4 regions of the Streptomyces sp. NPDC006458 genome follow, and region 3 is predicted to be linked to each of the others. Evidence: riboswitches for the same ligand, from Rfam matches in the RefSeq annotation. Region 3 holds a riboswitch; each other region holds the start of a gene.

Region 1 (5,654 bases), on a different contig from region 3:
ACCAGTCCGCCGTCCCCGCCGACCAGACCCAGCAGTGGCACTGGGGCACCCACGGCTCCGACACCGGCGCCTACGACGCCACGCAGTGGAACTCCGACGGCACGGCCGCCGCCGAGTACGAGCTGCCCTTCGACCAGCAGGCCACCGCCACCTTCGAGCAGGTCGCCCACGACGAACAGACCTCGTACGAGGAGCACACCGCGCACGACGGGCACGCCGGGTACGACGACCAGGCCGGGTACGAGCCGCACGAACAGGCCGCGTACGACGGTGAGACCGGGTACGACCACGGCGACCCGGGCGACACCGGGGAACTGCCCGCCGTGAGCCTCCTGGACGACCAGGAGGAGGCCACGCCCCTGCCCGCGCCACGCGCGGCCACCCGCGGCGCGGCCCGCTCCCGACGCCGTACGCCCGCCAAGCGCTCCGCGCTGCTGACGATCGCCGTTCCCTCGGCGTGCGTGATGGGCGTCGCCGGGATCGCCGCGGCCTCGGTGGGCAACCTGACCGGCGGCGACAGCAATGACGCCACGACGACCGCCGCGGACGCGGCGCCGGTCAAGCCGTCCACCGCCAACAACAAGCTGGACACCCAGCTGGAGAGCCTCAGCGCCGAGGCCGACGACTTCGCCGACCGCGCCAGCCGCACCCAGGAGCGCATCGACCTCAAGGCGCAGCAGGACCTGGAGAAGAAGCGCGCGGCGGAGGAGGCGGCCCGCAAGGAGCGGCTGCGTCCCAAGTTCGCGCTGCCGGTCGCCCAGCACGGACTCAGCGCCTACTACGGCCAGTCCGGTGTCAACTGGATGTCCGTGCACACCGGTATCGACTTCCCCGTCTCGTACGGCACTCCGGTGATGGCCGCGACGGACGGCACCGTGCGGACGCAGTGGAACAGCGCCTACGGCAACATGGTGATCGTGACGGCGATGGACGGCACGGAGACCTGGTACTGCCACCTCTCCAGCTACCAGGTCTCCTTCGGCTCCACCGTGAAGGCCGGCGACACGATCGCCTACTCCGGCAACTCGGGCAACTCCACCGGCCCGCACCTGCACTTCGAGGTGCGTCCCGGCGGCGGTTCGTCGATCGACCCGCTGTCCTGGCTGCGCAGCCACGGCCTGGAGCCGTCGTAACACCTGCTTCCCCGCACGAAAAGCACGCGGACCACGAAGAGGCCCCGCCGGACGACGCACGGCGGGGCCTCTTCGTGGTCTTCCGTCAGAGCTTCTCCACCGGGGCGTACCGCAGCAGCAGCCGCTTCGGCTTGGCGTCGCCGAAGTCGACCGTCGCCTCGGCGTTGGAGCCGGTGCCCTTGACTGCCATCACCGTGCCGAGCCCGAACTGGTCGTGGGTGACGCGGTCGCCGACCGCGAGCCCGACGACCGGCTGCTCCGAGGTGCGGCGGGTGGCGAAGCCCGAGGCACCCGCCGCCGAGGAGCGCGAGCGGGAGGAGGACAGCGAAGCGGCGATCCCGGAGACCGGGCCTGAGGAGACGCGCGCGGTCGCCCCCGTGCGCTTCCACTGCAGATGCGTGGGCGGGATCTCCTCCAGGAAGCGGGAGGGCGGGTTGTACGACGGCTGCCCCCACGCGCTGCGCAACGTCGAGCGCGTGAGATACAGCCGCTCACGCGCGCGCGTGATGCCGACGTAGGCGAGGCGGCGTTCCTCCTCCAGCTCCTTCGTCTGGCCGAGGGCCCGCATGTGCGGGAAGACGCCGTCCTCCATGCCGGTCAGGAAGACGACGGGGAACTCCAGGCCCTTGGCGGTGTGCAGGGTCATCAGGGTGATGACGCCGGAGCCTTCCTCGTCCTCGTCGGGGATCTGGTCGGAGTCGGCGACCAGCGCGACACGCTCCAGGAAGTCCGACAGCCCGCCCGGGGTTTCCTCCGACTCCTGCTCGAACTCCAGTGCCACGGCGGCGAGTTCCTGGAGGTTCTCGATGCGGGTCTCGTCCTGCGGGTCGGTGGAGGCCTGCAACTCGGCCAGATACCCGGTGCGTTCGAGGACGGCCTCCAGGACGGTGGCCGGTCCCGCGCCGGACTCCACGATCGTCCGGAGTTCCTCCATCAGCGTGTTGAACCGCTTGACCGCGTTGGTCGACCGGGCGGCCATGCCGTACGCCTCGTCGACTCGCTTGAGCGCCTGCGGGAAGCTGATCCTCTCCCGCTGGGACAGGGCGTCGATCATCGCCTCGGCGCGCTCGCCGATGCCTCGCTTGGGCACGTTGAGGATGCGCCGCAGCGGGACGGAGTCCTCCGGGTTGGCCAGCACCCGCAGATAGGCCAGGACGTCCCGGACCTCCTTGCGCTCGTAGAAGCGGACACCGCCGACGACCTTGTAGGGCAGGCCGACCCGGATGAAGACCTCTTCGAAGACACGGGACTGGGCGTTGGTGCGGTAGAAGACCGCCATGTCCCCGGCCTTGGCCTCGCCCGCGTCCGTGAGGCGGTCTATCTCGTCGGCGACGAACTGCGCCTCGTCGTGCTCGGTGTCGGCGACATAGCCGGTGATCTGCGCGCCCGCGCCCGCGTTGGTCCACAGGTTCTTGGGGCGGCGGGACTCGTTGCGCTCGATGACCGCGTTGGCCGCGGAGAGGATCGTCTGGGTGGAGCGGTAGTTCTGCTCCAGCAGGATCGTCGTCGCGTCCGGGTAGTCCTCCTCGAACTGGAGGATGTTGCGGATGGTCGCGCCGCGGAAGGCGTAGATCGACTGGTCGGCGTCACCCACGACGCAGAGCTCGGCGGGCGGCACGTCGTACTCGCTGGGCGGTACGTCGACCGGGTGCTCCCTGGTGCCCACCAGCTCGCGCACCAGTGCGTACTGGGCGTGGTTGGTGTCCTGGTACTCGTCGACCAGGACGTGCCGGAAGCGGCGGTGGTAGTGCTCGGCGACGTCCGGGAAGGCGCGCAGCAGATTGACCGTCGTCATGATCAGGTCGTCGAAGTCGAGGGCGTTCGCCTCGCGCAGCCGTGACTGGTACATCGCGTAGGCCTGGGCGAGGGTCTTCTCGAAGCCGTCGGCGGCCTGGGCGGCGAAGTCCTCCTCGTCGATCAGCTCGTTCTTCAGGTTGCTGATCTTGGCGCTGAAGGACTTCGGCGGGAAGCGCTTGGGGTCGAGGTCCAGGTCGCGGCAGACCAGGGCCATCAGTCGCTTGGAGTCGGCGGCGTCGTAGATCGAGAAGGACGACGTGAAGCCGAGCTTCTTGGACTCGCGGCGCAGGATGCGCACGCACGCGCTGTGGAAGGTCATCACCCACATCGCGCCCGCCCGCGGGCCGACGAGCTGCTCGACGCGCTCCTTCATCTCGCCCGCGGCCTTGTTGGTGAAGGTGATCGCGAGGACCTGGCCCGGGTGCACGTCCCGCTCGGCGAGCAGATGGGCGATGCGGTGGGTGAGCACACGGGTCTTGCCGGAGCCGGCACCGGCCACGATGAGCAGCGGGGAGCCGGAGTGGACGACCGCGGCCCGCTGGTTGTCGTTCAGCCCGTCCAGCAGTGCCGCCGCGTCGATCACCGGCCGCGGGGCGCCGTCGCGGTAGTACTCGTCCCGGTCCGGGGGCACGTCGAACTTCCCGCCGAACAGATCCTCCGGAACGGGCTCCGGAGCATGCTCGTCCTCGGGCGGCGGCGGGTGCTCCTCCTCGTGCCCGCGAGGGGCCTGGAGGTTCGCCAGGAAGCTGTCGTCAAAGAGGCTGCTCATCGCTCTCCGAGTCTAGGCGGCCCCACTGACAACCGGTTGCCGTCCCGGGAACTCCCCGGCCGCCACCCTACGTGACCTCGCTGACACCGCCAGCGCCGATACCGGACCGCCCAGGTCGAGGTCACAAAAATGTATCGGGCATATCACCCACCAACCTTCACACGCACCACACGAGTTGGCTACGGTTCCGGGCAGGCCGTACGACCCCCTCCGGCGAACGACGCCGGGCCGTACCGCCTCCGCCGAGTCCGGTACGCCCGGAGCCGGGGACCCAACGATCCCGGGGTGAATCGGCCCACTCCCGCACGGGAGCGAGCCGTAGGGCAACCCTTCCGAACCACCCGCCCGAACCCGACAGCTAACTCGGTAGGCGGCCGATGGAAGGAGTCGCCTCTCTTGGCGTCGCACCGCAAGCCGCGTCCCGCCGGGACGCGTGTCGCAGGCATACGGACCCCCGCCCTGGCCACGGCGGCCCTCACCTCCGTGGCCCTGCTGTCCCAGACGGCCAACGCCGCCCCCTCGGACGACGACCGGCCGAGCCTGGAGGAAGTCGAGAAGAAGGTCGACGATCTCTACCGTCAGGCGGAGTCGGCGACCGAGAAGTACAACTCCGCCAAGGAGCGGACCACCAAGCAGCGCAAGCGCGTCGACACCCTCCTGGACGACGTGGCCGAGCGCACCCAGAAGCTCAACGAGGCGCGCGAGGAACTCGGTTCCTTCGCCGCCGCCCAGTACCGCACCGGCGCCGCCGCGCCCGACACGGCGACCTTCCTGCTCGCCGACACCCCGCAGGACTACTTCGACCAGAGCCAGCTGATGGACCGTCTGACCGGCCGTCAGAAGGATGCGGTCGACGACTACGTCACCCAGCAGTCCGCGACCATGGAGAAGCGCCGTGAGGCCACCGAGAGCCTCGCGACGCTGACCGACTCGCAGACCGAGCTGAAGACGGCCAAGGCCACCGTCCAGAAGAAGCTCTCCGACGCGCGCGAGCTGCTGTCGCAGCTGACCGCCGAGGAGAAGGCCCGGCTCGCGGCCATCGAGGAGAAGCAGCGCGAGGAGGCCGCCCGCAAGGCCGCCGAGCTCGCCGCGCAGCAGGCCGAGGAGCAGCGCGAGCGGGAGGCCGCCGAGGCCGCGGCCCAGCAGGAGGCGGAGCCGAGCCCGTCGCCCTCCACTTCCGAGACGCCGTCCACGCCCGCGCCGGACTCCTCGTACTCCTCGAAGGCCGACAAGGCGCTCGCCTTCGCCCGCACCCAGATCGGCAAGCCGTACGTGTGGGGCGCGACCGGGCCCGACTCCTACGACTGCTCCGGCCTCACCCAGGCCGCCTGGAAGGCCGCCGGCGTCGACCTCCCGCGCACCACCTGGGACCAGGTCGGCGCGGGCACCACGGTCTCCCTGGCCGACGCCCAGCCCGGCGACCTCGTCTTCTTCTACGACGACATCAGCCACGTCGGCCTCTACATCGGCAACGGCATGATGATCCACGCCCCGAAGCCGGGTGCCTACGTCCGCGAGGAGTCGATCTACTACGACGGCGAGTCCTCGATCCACAGCGTGGTGCGGCCGGCCTGACGAACGAGCGCGGCACGCGCGCGTGAGGGCCGAACGGTTCGCCACGCGCGCGTGCAGGGCATCGTTTCCGCCCTCACGCGCGCGTGAGGGCGTCGTTTCCTTTCGGCACGCGCGCGTGAAGGGCCGTGCGCCCGGCACGCGCGCGTGGGCGGAGGCGGGCCCGGGCGCGGCCGGTGTGGGCTGTTCGGCGGGACCGCTTGGATTCGTCCGCGCCTGCGCGCGTGGCCCGCGTGCGCGGCGCGGGCTGGTTCCTAGCATCGGGCGCATGCCCGGTACCACCACTTCCCTGCGCGCCTGGTGGGCGCGGCGTCCGCCCGCGGCCGGGGCCGCCGTGATGGCGACCGGCATCCTGTCGGTCGGACTGCATCTGTCCGGCTACG
Region 2 (5,654 bases), on a different contig from region 3:
CATGGCGGCGGGTGGGTCGTCGTTGCCCAGGGAGCCGAAGTTGCCGTGACCGTCGACCAGCGGGACACGCATCGAGAACGGCTGCGCCATGCGCACCAGGGCGTCGTAGATCGACGCGTCACCGTGCGGGTGCAGCTTGCCCATGACCTCGCCGACGACACGGGCGCACTTCACGTAGCCGCGCTCGGGGCGCAGCCCCATCTCGTTCATCTGGTAGACGATGCGGCGGTGCACCGGCTTGAGGCCGTCGCGGGCGTCCGGCAGGGCGCGGGAGTAGATGACCGAGTACGCGTACTCGAGGAAGGAGCCCTGCATCTCGTCGACGACGTCGATGTCGAGGATCTTCTCCTCGTACGAGTCGTCGGGCGGCGGGGTCTTCGTGCTGCGGCGGGCCATCGCTGCCGGCTCCTTGATCTGAAGCGTGAACGGGATCTGACGCGGACCATTGTGGACCTGGGTACTGACAACACCGGACCAGGACCCGGCATCGCCAGTGGCACATGTGCCCGCAGGCTACGGGATCTCGCTCTCGGCGTACGGCGGCCGGGAACTTCACCAGCGGTCCGCACGCTTGCATACAGTGGCAGGACCGGCAGGAGAACAGCGGTTTTCAGTGACCGCGACAGCCATCGAAGGGACGTACATGCCCATGGGTCACACGGCCACAGACCAGGCAGGCTCCGGGGGCCTGACAGCGACCGAGCACCGCCTGGCCAATGGCCTGCGCGTGGTGCTGTCCGAGGACCACCTGACCCCGGTCGCGGCGGTGTGCCTCTGGTACGACGTCGGCTCCCGCCACGAGGTCAAGGGACGCACCGGGCTGGCTCACCTTTTCGAGCACCTGATGTTCCAGGGCTCGGGACAGGTCAAGGGCAACGGCCACTTCGAACTGGTGCAGGGCGCGGGCGGCTCGCTCAACGGCACCACCAGTTTCGAGCGCACCAACTATTTCGAGACCATGCCCACCCACCAGCTGGAACTCGCTCTCTGGCTGGAGGCCGACCGCATGGGCTCGCTGCTGGCGGCCCTGGACGACGAGTCCATGGAGAACCAGCGCGACGTCGTCAAGAACGAGCGCCGCCAGCGCTACGACAACGTGCCCTACGGCACCGCGTTCGAGAAGCTGACCGCCCTCGCCTACCCCGAGGGCCACCCGTACCACCACACGCCCATCGGTTCGATGGCCGACCTGGACGCGGCGACCCTGGAGGACGCGCGCGCGTTCTTCCGCACGTACTACGCGCCCAACAACGCGGTCCTGTCCGTGGTCGGCGACATCGATCCCGAGCAGACGCTCGCCTGGATCGAGAAGTACTTCGGCACCATCGCGGCCCACGACGGCAAGCCCGCCCCGCGCGACGGCACACTGCCCGACGTGATCGGCGAGCAGTTGCGCGAGGTCGTCGAGGAGGAGGTCCCCGCGCGGGCCCTGATGGCCGCCTACCGGCTGCCGCACGACGGCACGCGCGCGTGCGACGCCGTCGACCTGGCGCTCACCGTCCTCGGCGGCGGCGAGTCCTCACGCCTGTACAACCGGCTGGTACGCCGTGACCGTACGGCCGTCGCGGCCGGCTTCGGTCTGCTGCGCCTGGCCGGGGCGCCCTCGCTGGGCTGGCTGGACGTCAAGACCTCCGGGGACGTCGAGGTGCCGGTCATCGAGGCCGCCATCGACGAGGAGCTCGCCCGGTTCGCCAAGGAGGGGCCGACCGCCGAGGAGATGGAGCGCGCCCAGGCGCAGTTGGAGCGCGAGTGGCTGGACCGGCTCGGCACGGTCGCCGGCCGCGCCGACGAACTGTGCCGCTTCGCGGTGCTGTTCGGCGACCCGCAGCTCGCCCTGACCGCCGTGGAGCGCGTGCTGGAGGTGACGGCAGAGGAGGTCCGCGAGGTCGCCGCGGCACGGCTGCGGCCCGACAACCGCGCGGTGCTCGTCTACGAGCCGCTGTCCGCGGAGTCCGCGCAGCACACCGAGGACGAGGACTTCCCCGAGGACCCGGAGGCCGAGGCCACCGTCGAGGCCGGTGCCGACAAGAACGAGGAGACGGCCAAGTGAGCGAGCTCGCCACCATGGACTTCCACCCCCAGCCCCAGGCGGGCGAGGCCCGGCCCTGGGCGTTCCCGGCGCCCGCGCGCGGAACCCTCGACAACGGCCTGACGGTGCTGCGCTGCCACCGCCCCGGCCAGCAGGTGGTGGCCGTCGAGGTGCTCCTGGACGCGCCGCTCGACGCCGAGCCGGCCGCTCAGGAGGGCGTGGCGACGATCATGGCCCGCGCCTTCTCCGAGGGCACCGACAAGCACTCCGCCGAGGACTTCGCGGCCGAGCTGGAGCGCTGCGGCGCCACCCTCGACTCGCACGCCGACCACCCGGGCGTCCGCCTCAGCCTGGAGGTCCCCGTCTCCCGGCTGGCCAAGGCGCTCGGCCTGCTCGCCGACGCGCTGCGGGCGCCCGCCTTCGCCGACAGCGAGATCGAGCGGCTGGTGCGCAACCGCCTCGACGAGATCCCGCACGAGCTGGCCAACCCGGGCCGGCGCGCGGCCAAGGAGCTCTCCAAGGAGCTGTTCCCGACGGCCTCGCGCATGTCCCGCCCGCGCCAGGGCACCGAGGAGACGGTCACCGCGATCGACTCCGCGGCCGTGCGCGCCTTCTACGAGCGGCACGTGCGCCCCGCCACCGCCACCGCGGTGGTCGTCGGCGACCTGGAAGGCATCGACCTGGACGCCCTGCTCGGCGACACCCTGGGCGCCTGGACGGGCTCCAAGGCCGCGCCCCGGCCGGTCCCCGCGGTGACCGCCGACGACACCGGCCGGGTCGTCATCGTGGACCGGCCCGGTGCCGTGCAGACCCAGCTGCTCATCGGCCGCGCCGGGTCCGACCGGCACGACCGTGTGTGGCCCGCGCAGGTGCTCGGCACGTACTGCCTGGGCGGCACCCTCACCTCCCGCCTGGACCGCGTCCTGCGCGAGGAGAAGGGCTACACCTACGGCGTGCGGTCGTTCGGCCAGGTGCTGCGCTCCGCGCCCGACGGCTCGGGCGTGTCGCTACTGGCCATCAGTGGTTCCGTCGACACCCCGAACACCGGCCCCGCCCTGGCGGATCTGTGGACGGTGCTGCGCACGCTGGCGGCGGAGGGCCTGACCGACGCCGAGCGGGACGTCGCCGTACAGAACCTGGTCGGTGTGGCGCCGCTGAAGTACGAGACCGCCGCCGCCGTCGCGGGCACGCTGGCCGACCAGGTCGAGCAGCACCTGGCCGACGACTTCCAGGCGACGCTGTATCAGCAGCTCGCCGTCACCGGCACGGTGGAGGCCACGGCGGCCGTCGTGAACGCCTTCCCGGTGGACCGGCTGGTGACGGTCCTCGTCGGTGACGCGGCGCAGATCAAGGAGCCGGTCGAGGCCCTCGGGATCGGTGAAGTCACCGTCGTGACGGCCGAGTAGGGACGTGCGGGCACGCGCGCGTGGCGGTGAGATTCACGTCAAGCGCGCGTGGGGCCCTGGTGACCGGAGCGTCACCAGGGCCCGTTTTTGTCTGAATTGGTGAGGGATTGCGGGAGAGGGAGCCCTTCTGCCCTGTGGCGTGCGCTACAAAACCTCTGATCGGTTTGAGGATTGAAAGACCGGCCCCTTAGCGTCATGCGGGCTGTTCGTCAGGCAGTGCGCCGCATCCGCGGCACCGGACAGTCATCGCCGAGTCCCCCCACGGCGCGAGCCAGGGGAGCCGGGGACCCATCGCAGTCCCTGGGGTGAATCGGACGCCCGCGCTCAGGCGAGGGGGTCCGTAGGAGACCTTCCTGCTCCGAACCCGTCAGCTAACCCGGTAGGCGAGAGGGAAGGAAAGGACCAGCCACTACATGGCGTTCACCCGCGCCACCGGGAAGCATCGTCGTCCCAGCCGGATGCAGCGCGGCACCGTCCGCGCGGCGGGCGTCGCGGCGCTCACCACCACCGGCGTCATCGGCACCCTGGCCGCACCGGCTCTCGCGGCCGAGCCCGAGGCCGAGCAGACGGGCCTGCTGCCGGTCGTCACCATCGGCGACAGCGTCGCCGACCAGATCGACGCCCAGGCCGCCGCGCAGAAGCAGGCCGCCGAGGAGGCGCTCGCCGAGCAGCGAGCCGAGGCCGCCGCCAAGAAGCGCGCCGAGGCACGGGCCGAGGCGGCCCGTGAGGCCGAGGAGCGTGCCGCCCGCGAGGCCGAGCGCAAGCGACTGAACACCTTCGTGTCGCCGATCGCCGGCTCCTACGTCTCCACCGGCTACCGCACGGGCGGCGCCGTGTGGTCCTCCGGCAGTCACACCGGTGTCGACTTCCACGCCGCCAGCGGCACGGTCGTCCAGGCCGTCGGCATGGGCACCGTCGTCGAGGCGGGCTGGGGCGGCGCGTACGGCAACCAGGTGGTGATCCGGATGCACGACGGCACCTACACCCAGTACGGCCACCTGTCCTCCATCGCCGTCTCGGTGGGCCAGACGGTCGTCCCGGGCCAGCAGCTGGGCCTGTCCGGCGCAACCGGCAACGTCACCGGCCCGCACCTGCACTTCGAGGCGCGCACGACCTCGGAGTACGGCTCGGACATCGACCCGATCTCCTACCTGCGCTCGCACGGCGTGAACCTCTGATCCCCGCACCGGCACGTACGTCGCGACCCGTGTACGTCATGACCTGCGGACGCCGCGACCTGCGTACGTAGTGATCCGCATATGTAGTGATCCGCGCTAGTCGTCACTCGCGCATCTCGTCCCGAAAGCCCCGGCCGTCACGGCCGGGGCTTTCGGCGTTCCTGCCGCCCGGAGTCCCGATCCCGTCGAGGGAGCCTCGCTCCCGTCGTCAGCGTGTTCGCCGCCCGTCGCCGGAGCGTTCGATTCGGCTGTCCGGGACGGTCGTATGTCCAAAAAGTATTCATGGATTCCGGCCTGCCTTCGGAAATGCGGCGTGATTGCAATAGAGTCGCTGAACACACGTCAATCGTCGACGTTTCATGGGGATTAATGCGGAGGTCGGTCATGCGTGTTCCGGCGCACTCGGTGTGCACGGCGATCCGGGACGACATCATCGCGGGTGTCTACGAACGCGGCAGCCGGCTCACCGAGGACGTCCTGGCGCGGCGCTACGGCGTCTCGCGCGTCCCCGTCCGGGAGGCCCTGCGCACGCTGGAGGCGGAGGGGTTCGTGGTGACCCGGCGGCACGCGGGCGCCTGCGTCGCCGAACCCACCGAGCAGGAGGCGGCGGACCTCCTGGAGATGCGCATGCTGCTGGAGCCGCTCGGCGCCTCCCGGGCCGCCCAGCGGCGCACCGAGGCCCATCTGAAGGTGCTGCGCGGTCTCGTGCGACTGGGCCAGGAGCGAGCCAGGCGCGGCAGCAGCGACGATCTGCGGTCCCTGGGGAGCTGGTTCCACGAGACGCTCGCCCAGGCCTCCGGCAGCCCCGCCCTGATCTCCGTGCTGACCCAGCTGCGGCACAAGATCGCCTGGATGTACTCCGTGGAGCCGCCGGCCGGTCCGGTGGAGTCCTGGGCCGAGCACGGCGCGATCGTGGACGCCGTGGCGCGCGGCGACAGCGAACGCGCGCGGGCGATCACCGCGCTGCACGCCGAACGGGCGAGCGCGGCGCACCGGCTGCGTATTCCCGGATCGGCGGACCGCGGCGACCGGGTGAGGACT
Region 3 (5,654 bases):
TGGACCGGGAGCTGGCCGAGACCGCGCTCGGCAAGATCGAGGCCGAGGTGGGGCAGGTGTACGCGGCCGTGGACCAGGACGGCGTCGACGGTCTCACGCTCATCGAGCCCGGCTACACGATGCCGCACCCCACCCTGCCCGCGCTGCGCGTCGAGCGCCGGGACGACCTGTGGTGCGAGCCGATCAGCAAGGTGCTGCTGCGCCATCACGCCCTGGGGGACGACGAGTTGGCGACGGTCGCGCGTTCGGTGGTGGGTTCGCTGGCCACGGTCACCATGTCGGGGCCCGGCACGGTCGAGCTCCAGCCGTGCGGTGTCACCAAGGCGACCGGCCTGGCGCTGGCGGCCCGGCATCTCGGCCTGAGCCCGCGGGACACCATCGCCTTCGGGGACATGCCCAACGACATCCCCATGTTCGACTGGGCCGCGTACGGCGTCGCGATGGCCAACGCCCACCCCGAACTCAAGGCGGTGGCGGACGAGATCACCCGCTCGAACGAGGACGACGGCATCGCCGTCGTCCTCGAACGGCTCTACGGCTGACTTCCGATTGGATCCGGGTGAATCCGGGTCAGGTCGGATATATCGCTCGGATCGTAGGAGTCGGCCGGAGAGATCAGTAGGCGCCGAAGACGTTGTCGATGGAGCCGTAGCGGGCGGCCGCGTAGTTGCAGGCGGCGGTGATGTTGGCGACCGGGTCGTACGGGTCGAACGCGGTGCCGGGCACGTGGTACGCCGCGAAGGTCGGGTCGATGACCTGGAGCAGGCCCTTCGAGGGCGTGCCGGCGGCGGCGTTGGAGTCCCAGTTGTTGATGGCGAGGGGGTTGCCCGAGGACTCGCGCATGACGTTGCGGTAGATGCCGTCGTAGGTGCCCGGGATGCCGTGCTGGGCCATGACGTCGAGCGACTGACGGATCCAGCCGTCGAGGTTGCTCGGGTAGACGGTCGCGGCCGTCGTGGCCGTGGGGGCGGCCGAGGCGGTGGTCGCGCCGACGATCGGCAGCGCGAGCACGGCGGCGCCGACACCGGCGGCGGCGAGGGCACGGGCGAGACGGGGGCGGCGGTTGGCGTGCGAGTTCGCAGGCATGGGGGTGTTCCTCTCCGGCGCCTGCGAGGTGAGCTGTCGGGTTCGGGCGGAAAGGTGCCCGGCCGTGCCCGTTTCGGACATGGCTTCACCCCGAGCCGTACCGCGCCTCGTACCTGGTACGACGTTCGGTCCGGCGACCTGCCTGGGTCCCCCGCTCCTGCCGCTGCATTGGTCGTCGGATGCTGTGGGCGGCGGCAGGATTCGGCGTCCGCCCGGCTGGCGGAACGTATGCGACAGCGCATGACCGAAACAAGTGCTGAATTCACACAAAGAACCGACCCGGCATGATCCAAACCCTTTGGTGCACTTGATCCTTTTTGGCGGTTTCCGCGCAATCGCAGGGCGGGGAGCCCCTCGTGGCGTCCGGGAGGGCGGTCCGGTGTGCGGCCCCGGCAGTGAGCCAACTCACCGCCAGCGCAAGAGCGGCAATTCGGACATCAAGCCCCAACTCCGTCTCAACCGACCGTCCGTGGGATCCGCTTCTCCCAGGTGCGGTGGAACACCACCTCGCCGCCCTCCGTGCAGACCACCTCGTCGGAGGTGACGAAGTCCGCACCCTCGCAGGCGATCTCCGAGCGGACGCGGACCGTGACGTCCCAGGACAGGTCGGGCCGGTGCAGCCGGACCGACCACCTCGCGCGCGTGCGGGCGGACAGCGGGTCGTCGGCATGGATGGCGCAGGTCTCCAGCGCCTCCTGGGTGACGTCGAGTCCGTCGGGGTACGCGCGCGTGCCGTCCGGGCACGGGTCGGTCTCCAGCCGCCACTCGCCCTCGGCCACGTCCCGCACCACCAGCCGTTCGGGCCGTGGCTCGTCCAGCGTGGCCGGATGGCTCACCCCGAGCGGCTCGGCCTGCTCCGGCTCCGCGAAGCCGACCTCCTCGCGCACCTCCCGGCTGCGCACCGGCAGCTCCAGGGTGCTCCCCGCCGGGTCCAGGGCGAATCCGGCCGCCGACCCCGGCCGGGGCCAGACCCAGGGCCAGTACGCCGAGGACACCGCCAGCCGGATGCGGTGGCCGGGCGGGAAGGCGTATCCGGTGGCACCCAGCTCGAAGGACACCGGCTCCTGGGGCAGGCCCGCCGCCAGGCTCAGCACTCCCCGCGTCACCAGCGTCGACGACCCGTCCGGCGCCACGTCGCACAGCCGGGCGGCGACCTGCCCGAGCGGCTCCTCGCCGGTCAGCCGCAGCCGCACCCGGGGCAGCCCCAGCACCCAGGTCTCCTCGCCCACCTCGAACTCGAAGCACGCCGACCGCGCGTCCTCCTCGCGCTGGTCGGGCGGCAGATCGGCGTCGTGGCCGACGGGCCGGAAGCGTCCGGCGTCCAGGCCGGTGTGCATCGGGGACCGTACGGCGACGGGGGCGCCCTGGAGGGCGTACGTCACCTGGGTCACGTTCGGCGAGGGCCAGCCGGGCTCGCCGGCCCAGCGGCCGGGCAGTACGGCCTGGACCGTGGCCGGGCGGTGCGAGTCGACGACGTACGCCCGCAGCGGCGGGTCGTCGAGCACGCCCGTGTCGGTGTCCTTGAGCCAGTGGTCCCACCAGCGCAGGGTCTCCTGGAGGAAACCGACGGCCGGGCCGGGCGGCAGGCCGCGGTCGGGGTACTGGCCGCACCAGGGGCCGATCAGCCCGCGGACCCGGTCGCCCGGGAGGCGTTCCATCAGCCGGAGCACCGCGTCGCGGTCCGGGTCGTGCCAGCCGCCCACGGCCAGGACGGCCGCACGGATGCCGTTCCCGTCCGCCCCGTTCCCGTCCGCCCCGGTCCCATCCGCCCCGGACCCGTCCGGCTCCCCGCTCGGGCCGGCGTGGTCCGCGCGCCCCCCGTCAGGGGGCCACGGGGCGCCCGTGACCTCGCGTTCCAGCCGGCCGGAGGCGAAGGGCTCGACCGCTTCCAGGCGCTTCAGCCACAAGTCGCGCCAGGCGGGTCCGACGTAGCGCGGATCGGGCGGGCGGGTGACCAGGGCGAGCGCCGCCGCGCTGCGCGACAGCAGATCCTCGGCCCCGGGGGAACCCCCGAGGGAGCGCGGTTCGTTGTCGGGGTGGTCGAGCGGGGAGCAGACCGCGACGACCGCCTTGAGCGGCTCGGGCGCGAGGGCCGCGATCCGGAGGGAGAGGGTGCCGCCGCGGAAGATGCCGAACGCGCCGACCCTGCCGTCGCACCAGGGCTGCGCCGCCAGCCAGCGCACCACGTCCGCCCCGTCCGCCGCCTCCGTCGCCGGGTGGCCGTCCGCGGGCAGCCCCTCGCTGTTGCCGTACCCGCGCGCGTCGACCCGTACGGACGCATAGCCGTGACCCGCGTACCAGGGATGGCGCTGCGCGTCGCGGGCCGCGGTGGCATCGGTCAGCCGGTCCGGCGCGTACTCCAGCAGTGCCGGGACGGGCCCGCCCGTCATGGGGCGCCACGCGCGCGCGAACAGAAGCGTCCCGTCCGGGAGCGGGATGCGCAGATCCTCGTGAGTGATCTCGCGGGGGAAGGACGTACGGATATGCATGGCGTGATCCCTGCGGGCCCCGTTCGGGTAAGTCGATAAATGTCCGTTCTTATCGGTTGATCAGCAACATACCGGCCGTGCCGCAATACCGCCCGGCCTGCGGGGTGGGTGGCAGCAGTGATCGAATCGTGACCGGATACGCTGACTTGAGTGATGGCAGCGACCTATCGACAAACCGCGTAATCACCGGTGGACACCAGCAGACAGGAGACCCTCGTGACCGTCGTCGGGCCGTTCGGGCTGAGCGTGCGGGACCAGGCTCTGGAAGCCGATGTCCAGGCCGGATTGACGGCAGTCGAGGAGGGGTTGCTTGAGGCAACCAAGAGTGGGGTCCCCTTCATCACCCAGGCCGCCCAGCATCTGATGCGGGCGGGCGGCAAGAGGTTCCGGCCGCTGCTCGTAATGCTCGCCGCCCAGTTCGGCGACCCCTACGCGCCCGGCGTCGTGCCCTCCGCCGTGGTGGTCGAGCTGACCCACCTCGCCACGCTGTACCACGACGACGTGATGGACGAGGCGGCCGTGCGCCGCGGGGTGCCCAGCGCCAACACCCGCTGGGGCAACTCGGTCGCCGTCCTCACCGGCGACTTCCTCTTCGCCCGCGCCTCGCACATCCTGGCCGACCTCGGGCCGGAGGCGGTCCGCGTCCAGGCCGAGGCGTTCGAGCGCCTGGTCACCGGCCAGATCCTGGAGACGGCCGGCCCCGCCGACGGCCGCGACCCCGTCGACCACTACCTCGACGTGCTGAGCGGCAAGACGGGCTCGCTGGTGGCCGTCTCCTGCCGGTTCGGCGCGATGATGTCCGGCGCCGACGAGACGCACGTCGACGTGCTGACCCAGTTCGGCGAGCGGCTCGGCGTCGCCTTCCAGCTCGCGGACGACGTCCTCGACATCGCCTCCGACTCCCGGGAGTCCGGCAAGACCCCCGGCACCGACCTGCGCGAGGGCATCGCCACCCTGCCCGTGCTGCGGCTGCGAGAGCGGGCCGCCCGGCTGGGGCTCGCCGAGGACCGCGCCCTGTGCGAGCTGCTCGACTCCGACCTCACCGACGACGCCCGGCACGCCGAGGCGCTCGCCGCGCTGCGCGAGCACCCGGCCCTGGAGCACGCCCGCCGCGACACCGTCCGCTACGCCTCGGAGGCGCGGGCCGCGCTCGCCCCCCTGCCGGAGTGCGACGCGAAGGCGTCCCTGGTGGAGCTGTGCGACGCGGTGGTGGACCGGGCGGGCTGACGGCCGACCCGGGGTTCCGCGCCTGGTCGTCCCGGCCGGGTTTCCGCGTTCCGTCGTCGGGACCGGTCGCGGTTCCGCGCTTCGTCGTCCCGGCCTGGCGGGGTCCCACCGTGCGTCATCCCGAAGGACCGGCGTTCCGCGCCTCGACCTCTCGACCTACCGAAGTCCTGCCTCCCCGCCATCCCGAAGTGCCTGTCCAAAGGCGGCGCGTCCGCGACCCCTACGGGTCGGGGGAGGCGCGGCCCTCGCGTGTCATACCGCAGGAGTACGCGGAGTTGGCTCCGCGGAGTGACGCGTCGCCACCCCCGGTTTGGTCTGATGGAGACCACACGGAAAACACCACTCCTCACCGATTCGGGTGAGAATGGCGGCTCAGGGTGAACAGTGCGCATCGAGCTGAACGGCCGCCGCCGACACGGAGGTAGGGCACACATGGCACCGTACGAATCCGACGAGACCACGGCCGCCTCGGAGGCCGACGGCCCGAGCGCGGGCCGACGCAGGGCCACGCGGTACATCGTCCCCGTCGCGGTGACCGGCGTGGCGGCGGCGACCATCGGGCTCGTCCCCGCACTCGCCAGTTCCGGCAGCCCCGACCTGCCGAAGATCAGCGCCGAACAACTCGTCCAGAACATCGCCGAGTCGGACACCGAGCAGCTGTCCGGCACGGTCCGGATCAACACCGACCTCGGCCTGCCCGACCTCGGCGGACTGGAGAGCGGACTGCTCTCCGGCGCCGCCCGGGGCGCGGAGGGCGGCGACGGCTCCGCGGCCGACCCGTCGGCCCGGCTCACCGAGCTGGCCACCGGCACCCACACCCTGCGCGTGGCCGCCGACGGCCCCGACCGCCAG
Region 4 (5,654 bases), on a different contig from region 3:
GTCGGGGCCGGGGTCGCCGACGCCCTCGGTGAAGCTGTCCCCCACCGCCACGTACGACCCGATCACTGATCTGCTGTCGTTCTTCGAATCGTCTGCCACGTCGGACCATGATTCCCCTTCGAATGTGACCTACGCGACCGTAGGCAGGGGTTGACGGACGGTGAGATAAGCCACTGGTCAAGTCTTGGCATCCGCGGAATAACTCCGGACACGGCGAAGGCCGGACCCGGGGATCGGGGTCCGGCCTTCGGCGGTTGAACGGCAGGGGTGTCAGCCGATGGCGACACCGTGCGAGCGGAGGTAGGAGATCGGGTCCACGTCCGAGCCGTAGTTCGGGGTGGTGCGGATCTCGAAGTGCAGGTGCGGGCCGGTCACGTTGCCGGTCGCACCGGAGAGGCCGACCTGCTGCCCGGCGGTCACGGACTGACCGGCCGAGACGGAGAACGAGGACAGGTGGGCGTACTGGGCGTAGTAGCCGTCGGCCAGCCGGACGACGACCTGGTTGCCGTACGCGCCGCCCCAGCCCGCGGAGACGACGGTGCCCGCGCCCACGGACTTCAGCGAGGTGCCGGTCGGGACGACGAAGTCGGCGCCCGTGTGGTACCCGCTGGACCACATGCTGCCCGCCACGCGGTAGGCCGTGCCGACGCCCGCACCGGAGACGGGGGCGCTGAAGCCGCTCGCCGTGGTGGTGGTCGTCTGGGCGTCGGTGGACTCGCCGGAGGAGGACTGCTCCGCGGAAGCCTCGGCGGGCTTCGGCGACTCGGCGGGCTTCGGCGACTCGGCGGGCTTCGACGGCTCGGCGGGCTTCGACGCCTCGGCGGGCTTCGACGGCTCGGCGGGCTTCGGCGACTCGGCGGGCTTCGGCGAGGACTGCTGCGGCACGGCCGGCTTCGCGGACCGGGCCTCGGCCGCCTTCTTGCCGAGCGTGAGCTTCAGGCCGGGGTGGATCAGCGACGGGTCGCCGCCGACGGCCGCGCGGTTGTCCTCGTAGAGCTTCTGCCAGCCACCGCTGACCTTCTGCTCCGTGGCGATCTTCGAGAGATAGTCGCCGGCCTTCACGGAGTAGATGCGCGGGGCCGACTTCGCCGCGGCGGCCTTCACGGCGGCCTTGAACTGCACGGCGGACTTCTCGACCGTGACGGCCGACTGGACGGCCTGATGGGAAACGGTCTGCCCGGTCGCGGCGTTGGCGCCGCCGGCCGCGAGCAGCGGGAGGGCGAGAGCGGCGCCACCGGTTCCGGCGACGGCGAGAGAACGGGTCAGGCGCAGGGCCTTGGGACGACGGTGCTTACCCTTCACGGGCATGTCGAATTCCTCTCCGGCGCCTGCGAGGTGAGCTGTCGGGTGCGGACTGGAGATGTCCGGTCGCGCCGAGGCGCGGCTTTACCCCAAGCCTGAGATCCGGAGACCGGAAACAGGCGGATGTACCTGTGGGTCCCCCGCTCCTGCCGTGCACGGATGGGTTGGTGCGGGCTCCGGTCGGCGGCAGGATTAGGCATCCGTCCGGATCGGTGGCGAACGTAAGCGAGCAAGACGCAAAGGGACAAGCAAGAGTTTCCGCCCGAAGCGTGAGTTCTTGATCCCTTCGGGAGTTTCCCGGTCACACTCCGTGCAATATGACCTTGTCGGGTTTCTCAAATGCCCTTGAAAAGCACTTCGATTACGTGAGCATGACGAACGACTCACGGTCACCGATATGACGCTCCTCACGTGACATCTCTCCAGGTGTCTTTATTCCAGCGCGAGTTGGAATGAAGGCACCAATTCGGACAGAAGGCCCAGATGCGACGCGGCCAGATAACTGCCACATCAAGACCGCCGGCGGCATTGCCGGCGATGAGGCGCCTTGGAGAACTTCGCCCGTTTCAGACCTTTCGTACCTTGTGACCCGATTTGACCCAGGGTGCTGTCCCCCGACGCCGCGAAGTGAGCCCACTGAGGTGCTGCTTCCTCCCCGTACCCGAGCAGGCCTGACAACCGCACGGGCCCGCACCTCACGACAGGCTGCCGAGATCCCCCGGGCGTCAACTCGTTGCCTCAGGAAGCCATGTCGTATCGTCGTGAGCACGCCCGTCGACGAGCCGCGCCGAAGGGTCCGACCGGGAGGGAGCCCCCGTGACGCAGCAGGTCCCGTCCACCGAGCCCGAGCTGGCAGGCGTGCGCAATTTCCGTGACGTGGGCGGACTGCCGACGGTCGACGGGCGCCGGGTGCGCCACGGCGCGCTCTACCGCAGCGGCCACCTCGCGCACGCGACCGCGGAGGACACCGCCTTCCTCTCCTCCCTCGGTCTGCACACGATCTTCGACTTCCGCAACGGGGCCGACCATAAGCTGGAGGGCCCGGACGTCGACCTGCCCGGTGTGCGCAACGTCAATCTGCCGCTGAGCGACCCGGCCGACGGCGCCGAGTTCTGGAAGATGGTCCGCGACGGGAACCTGGACCAGCTGCGCTCGATCCTGGCGGACGGCAAGGCGGCCGACCGGATGATCACCTCGTACCGCACGATCATCCGCGAGCGCACCGGCGAGCACTCACGCGTACTGCACGCCCTCGCCGAGGACAGCGTCCCCGCGCTGATGCACTGCGCGGCGGGCAAGGACCGCGCGGGCCTTTCCGTGGCCGTCACCCTGCTGGCCATCGGTGTCGAGCGCGACGCGATCCTCGCCGACTACCTGGAGTCGAACGCCAAGCACCGCCGCTACAAGGTGCGCCGCAACGGCGACTCCGTCTCCGCGTACTCGCCCGAGATCATGGAGCTGCTCAGCCCGCTGTTCGACGCCCGCGCCGAGTACCTCACGGCGGCGATGGAGACCATCGAGGAGACCTGGGGCGGGGTCGACGGCTACCTGGAGCGAGGCCTCGGCATCGCGCCCGAGACCCGCGAGCGGCTGCGGGACCGGCTGCTGGACTGACCCGGCCGCGTCACGGCCACCGGGCCCGCCCCGCGAACAGGGCCCACGCCCCCTGGGGAACGGGCCCGAAGGCGCCCCCTACTTCGCGCCCACCGCGAACAGCAGATACAGGAACCCGGCGAAGACGTGCCCGGCCGCGATGTAGATGAGCAGCCGCACCCAGAGGGTGCGGGGAAACTTCTGTTCGATGTCGCTCATGGCATGTCTCCCGTCATGGGTCCCAGGCACAACGCGGCCGTGGGGCTCTGCAGCAGGGTGTGGAGGAAGAGGAGGTCGACGCCGCCCGCGTCCTCGGCGGCGATGCGGTGCGGGGTCAGCGAGTCGAAGTGCGCGCTGTCCCCGGGGCCGAGCAGATGGGTGGTGTCACCGAGACGCAGCCGCAGCCGCCCCTGGAGGACGTGCAGCCACTCCTCGCCGGGATGCACGCGCACGATGTCGCCCTGGGAGCCGTGCGGCACATGCACCCGCAGGGCCTGCATGCCACGTCCGGGCGCCCCGGCCTGCCAGTAGGTCCAGCCGCCCGCGCGGGTCGGCTCCATGCCGGCGGCGCGCACAACGGCGTCCCGGTCGGCGACCGTCTCGCCGAGCAGCTCGGAGACGGTCGTACCGTAGACACGGGCGAGCGCGAGCAGCATCGGCAGCGACGGCTGGCGCTGCCCGGTCTCCAGCCGGGACAGATGCGCGGGCGAGAGTCCGGCGGAACGCGCCGCGGTCTCCAGGGTGAGGGAGGCGCGGCGGCGCAGGGCGCGCAGCTGGGGCGCGACTGCGGGCAGGTCGGCCGCGGTCCCCTCCGGGACGGGCCCGGTCTCAGGAGAGCTCATGGCCTCCATTGAGCCGCATTCTTGCCTCTACGGCAAATCTCTTGCCTCAGAGGCAAATGCTCGGGGCAACGCCTTCAGAGGCAGCCCCGCCCTCGCACTGGCGGGCGGCCCACGCCTTCAGAGGCGGTCGCGCTCTCGCGCAGGCGGCCCCTCAGCGGTTGGCCACCGCCTGCTTCACCAGGGTCTTCCCGAAGTCCCACATCAGCCCGCCCCCGCTGTGCGCGTCGTCCATCACCTCGGTGAACGCGTCGACGAACCGGTCCACCTCCCGCTCCCCGACGACCAGCGGCGGGATCAGCTTGATCACCTCCAGATGGTCACCGGAGACCTGGGTGAGGATGCGGTGCCGCTGGAGCAGCGGTACGACCACCATCTGCGCGAACAGGCCCTTGCGGGCGGCCTGGAGCATGGTCCAACGGCTGCGCAGCTTCAGCGACTTCGGCCGTCCGAACTCGATGCCGATCATCAGCCCCCGGCCGCGGACGTCGGCGAGCAGCTCGTACTTGTCCACCAGCGCGCCGAGCCGGGACTTCAGCAGCTCTCCGGTGGCCCGCGCGCCCACGACGATCTGCTCGTTCTCCATGACGGACAGCACGGCCAGGCCGGCCGCCATGGCCTGGGCGTTGGAGCCGAAGCTCGCCGAGTGGACGAGGACGCGGTCCATGGACGAGTAGACCTTCTTGAAGATCCAGTCCTTACCGAGGGTCGCGCCGACGGGCACATAGCCGCCGGACAGCGCCTTGGCCACGCACACCAGGTCCGGCTCCACGCCGTCCTCGTGCTGGTAGGCGTAGAAGTCGCCGGTCCGGCCGAGGCCGGTCTGCACCTCGTCGGCGATGAGCAGCGCCTTGTGCCGGTGCAACAGCTCCTGTGCGGCGCGCAGATAGCCGGGCGGGCTCTCGTGCACGCCCTTGCCCTGGATCGGCTCGACGATGAGGGCCGCGACGTCCCCCTTCCGCAACTCCCGTGCCAGCGCGTCCAGATCACCGAGCGGTACGGCGGTGTCGGGCAGCAGCGGGGTGAAGCCGTCGCGGAAGCCGTCCTCGCCGTTGACGGACAGGGAGCCGGTGGTCAGGCCGTGGAAGGCGTGGTCGCAGTACAGGACGCGGGGCTTGCCGGTGGCGCGGCGGGCGAACTTCAGCGCGGTCTCCACGGCCTCGGTGCCGCTGTTGCCGAAGAACACCCGGTCCAGGTGCGGACTGTGGGTGAGCAACTGCTCGGCGAGCAGTCCGGGCAGCGGCTGGCAGTCGAAGCGGGTGAGGTCGGCGAGGTCCGCGTCGAGGACGTCGTGCAGTGCCTTGCGCACGACGGGGTGGTGGCGGCCGAGGCCCATCACCCCGAACCCGGCGAGCATGTCCAGGTAGTCGTCGCCGTCGGCGTCCCAGAAGTAGGCGCCCTCGGCCCGCTCGTAGACCTTGTCGAAGCCGATGGTGTGCAGCATGCGCGGGAGCTGGTGGTTGAGGTACTTGCTGTGCAGCTCGTAGCGTTCGGCGCCGCGCTCGGCGAGCAGTCGGCCGAGGTCGAACTGCCCTGCGCCCGCGCCGGGTTCGGCGGTCGTCATTCCGTCTCCTCGACTGCGCGGCCGAGACCGGCCGGGCCGTCCGCGTCGGCCTTCCGTACGGCCAGACTGCCACTGATCGCCCCGGCGATCTCGACGGGGGTGAGCCCGATGTCGGCCAGCACCTCGGCGCGCTTGGCGTGGGCGAGGAACTGCCCGGGGATGCCGAACCGCCGTACCGGCACGTCGACGTCGGCGTCACCGAGGGCCAGGGCGACGGCCGAACCGACCCCGGCGGCACGGCTGTTGTCCTCCACGACCGCGACCAGCCGGTGCTCGGCCGCGAGGCCCGGCAGGGCGGGGTCGACGGGCTTGACCCAGCGGGGGTCCACCACCGTGCAGTCGATGCCGCGGGCCTG

What was found. Region 3 has a riboswitch for cyclic di-AMP ahead of ABZZ79_RS25350 (transglycosylase SLT domain-containing protein). Riboswitches for the same ligand answer to the same signal wherever they lie in the genome.
Region 1: linked by a shared signal. The riboswitch ahead of ABZZ79_RS30005 (NlpC/P60 family protein) and the one ahead of ABZZ79_RS25350 (transglycosylase SLT domain-containing protein) in region 3 are both predicted to bind cyclic di-AMP.
Region 2: linked by a shared signal. The riboswitch ahead of ABZZ79_RS19370 (M23 family metallopeptidase) and the one ahead of ABZZ79_RS25350 (transglycosylase SLT domain-containing protein) in region 3 are both predicted to bind cyclic di-AMP.
Region 4: linked by a shared signal. The riboswitch ahead of ABZZ79_RS26735 (peptidoglycan DD-metalloendopeptidase family protein) and the one ahead of ABZZ79_RS25350 (transglycosylase SLT domain-containing protein) in region 3 are both predicted to bind cyclic di-AMP.

What each region holds. Positions count from the first base shown of each region.
Region 1 covers NZ_JBEXPR010000026.1:69,254-74,907, reverse strand. The annotation lists gene ABZZ79_RS30015 (M23 family metallopeptidase) at 1-1,133, shown strand, start outside; gene pcrA (DNA helicase PcrA) at 1,219-3,699, opposite strand; cyclic di-AMP (ydaO/yuaA leader) riboswitch at 3,930-4,088, shown strand; gene ABZZ79_RS30005 (NlpC/P60 family protein) at 4,096-5,274, shown strand; gene ABZZ79_RS30000 (tellurite resistance/C4-dicarboxylate transporter family protein) at 5,540-5,654, shown strand, end outside.
Region 2 covers NZ_JBEXPR010000013.1:111,609-117,262, forward strand. The annotation lists gene ABZZ79_RS19355 (DNA topoisomerase IV subunit A) at 1-396, opposite strand, end outside; gene ABZZ79_RS19360 (pitrilysin family protein) at 644-2,050, shown strand; gene ABZZ79_RS19365 (pitrilysin family protein) at 2,047-3,435, shown strand; cyclic di-AMP (ydaO/yuaA leader) riboswitch at 3,673-3,836, shown strand; gene ABZZ79_RS19370 (M23 family metallopeptidase) at 3,849-4,613, shown strand; gene ABZZ79_RS19375 (GntR family transcriptional regulator) at 4,998-5,654, shown strand, end outside.
Region 3 covers NZ_JBEXPR010000019.1:122,874-128,527, reverse strand. The annotation lists gene ABZZ79_RS25355 (HAD family hydrolase) at 1-542, shown strand, start outside; gene ABZZ79_RS25350 (transglycosylase SLT domain-containing protein) at 616-1,086, opposite strand; cyclic di-AMP (ydaO/yuaA leader) riboswitch at 1,092-1,271, opposite strand; gene ABZZ79_RS25345 (CocE/NonD family hydrolase) at 1,542-3,575, opposite strand; gene ABZZ79_RS25340 (polyprenyl synthetase family protein) at 3,792-4,802, shown strand; gene ABZZ79_RS25335 (DUF2092 domain-containing protein) at 5,235-5,654, shown strand, end outside.
Region 4 covers NZ_JBEXPR010000021.1:70,002-75,655, forward strand. The annotation lists gene ABZZ79_RS26730 (SGNH/GDSL hydrolase family protein) at 1-66, opposite strand, end outside; gene ABZZ79_RS26735 (peptidoglycan DD-metalloendopeptidase family protein) at 271-1,308, opposite strand; cyclic di-AMP (ydaO/yuaA leader) riboswitch at 1,313-1,478, opposite strand; gene ABZZ79_RS26740 (tyrosine-protein phosphatase) at 2,119-2,916, shown strand; gene ABZZ79_RS26745 (DUF6126 family protein) at 2,995-3,114, opposite strand; gene ABZZ79_RS26750 (XRE family transcriptional regulator) at 3,111-3,737, opposite strand; gene ABZZ79_RS26755 (aspartate aminotransferase family protein) at 3,889-5,298, opposite strand; gene dxs (1-deoxy-D-xylulose-5-phosphate synthase) at 5,295-5,654, opposite strand, start outside.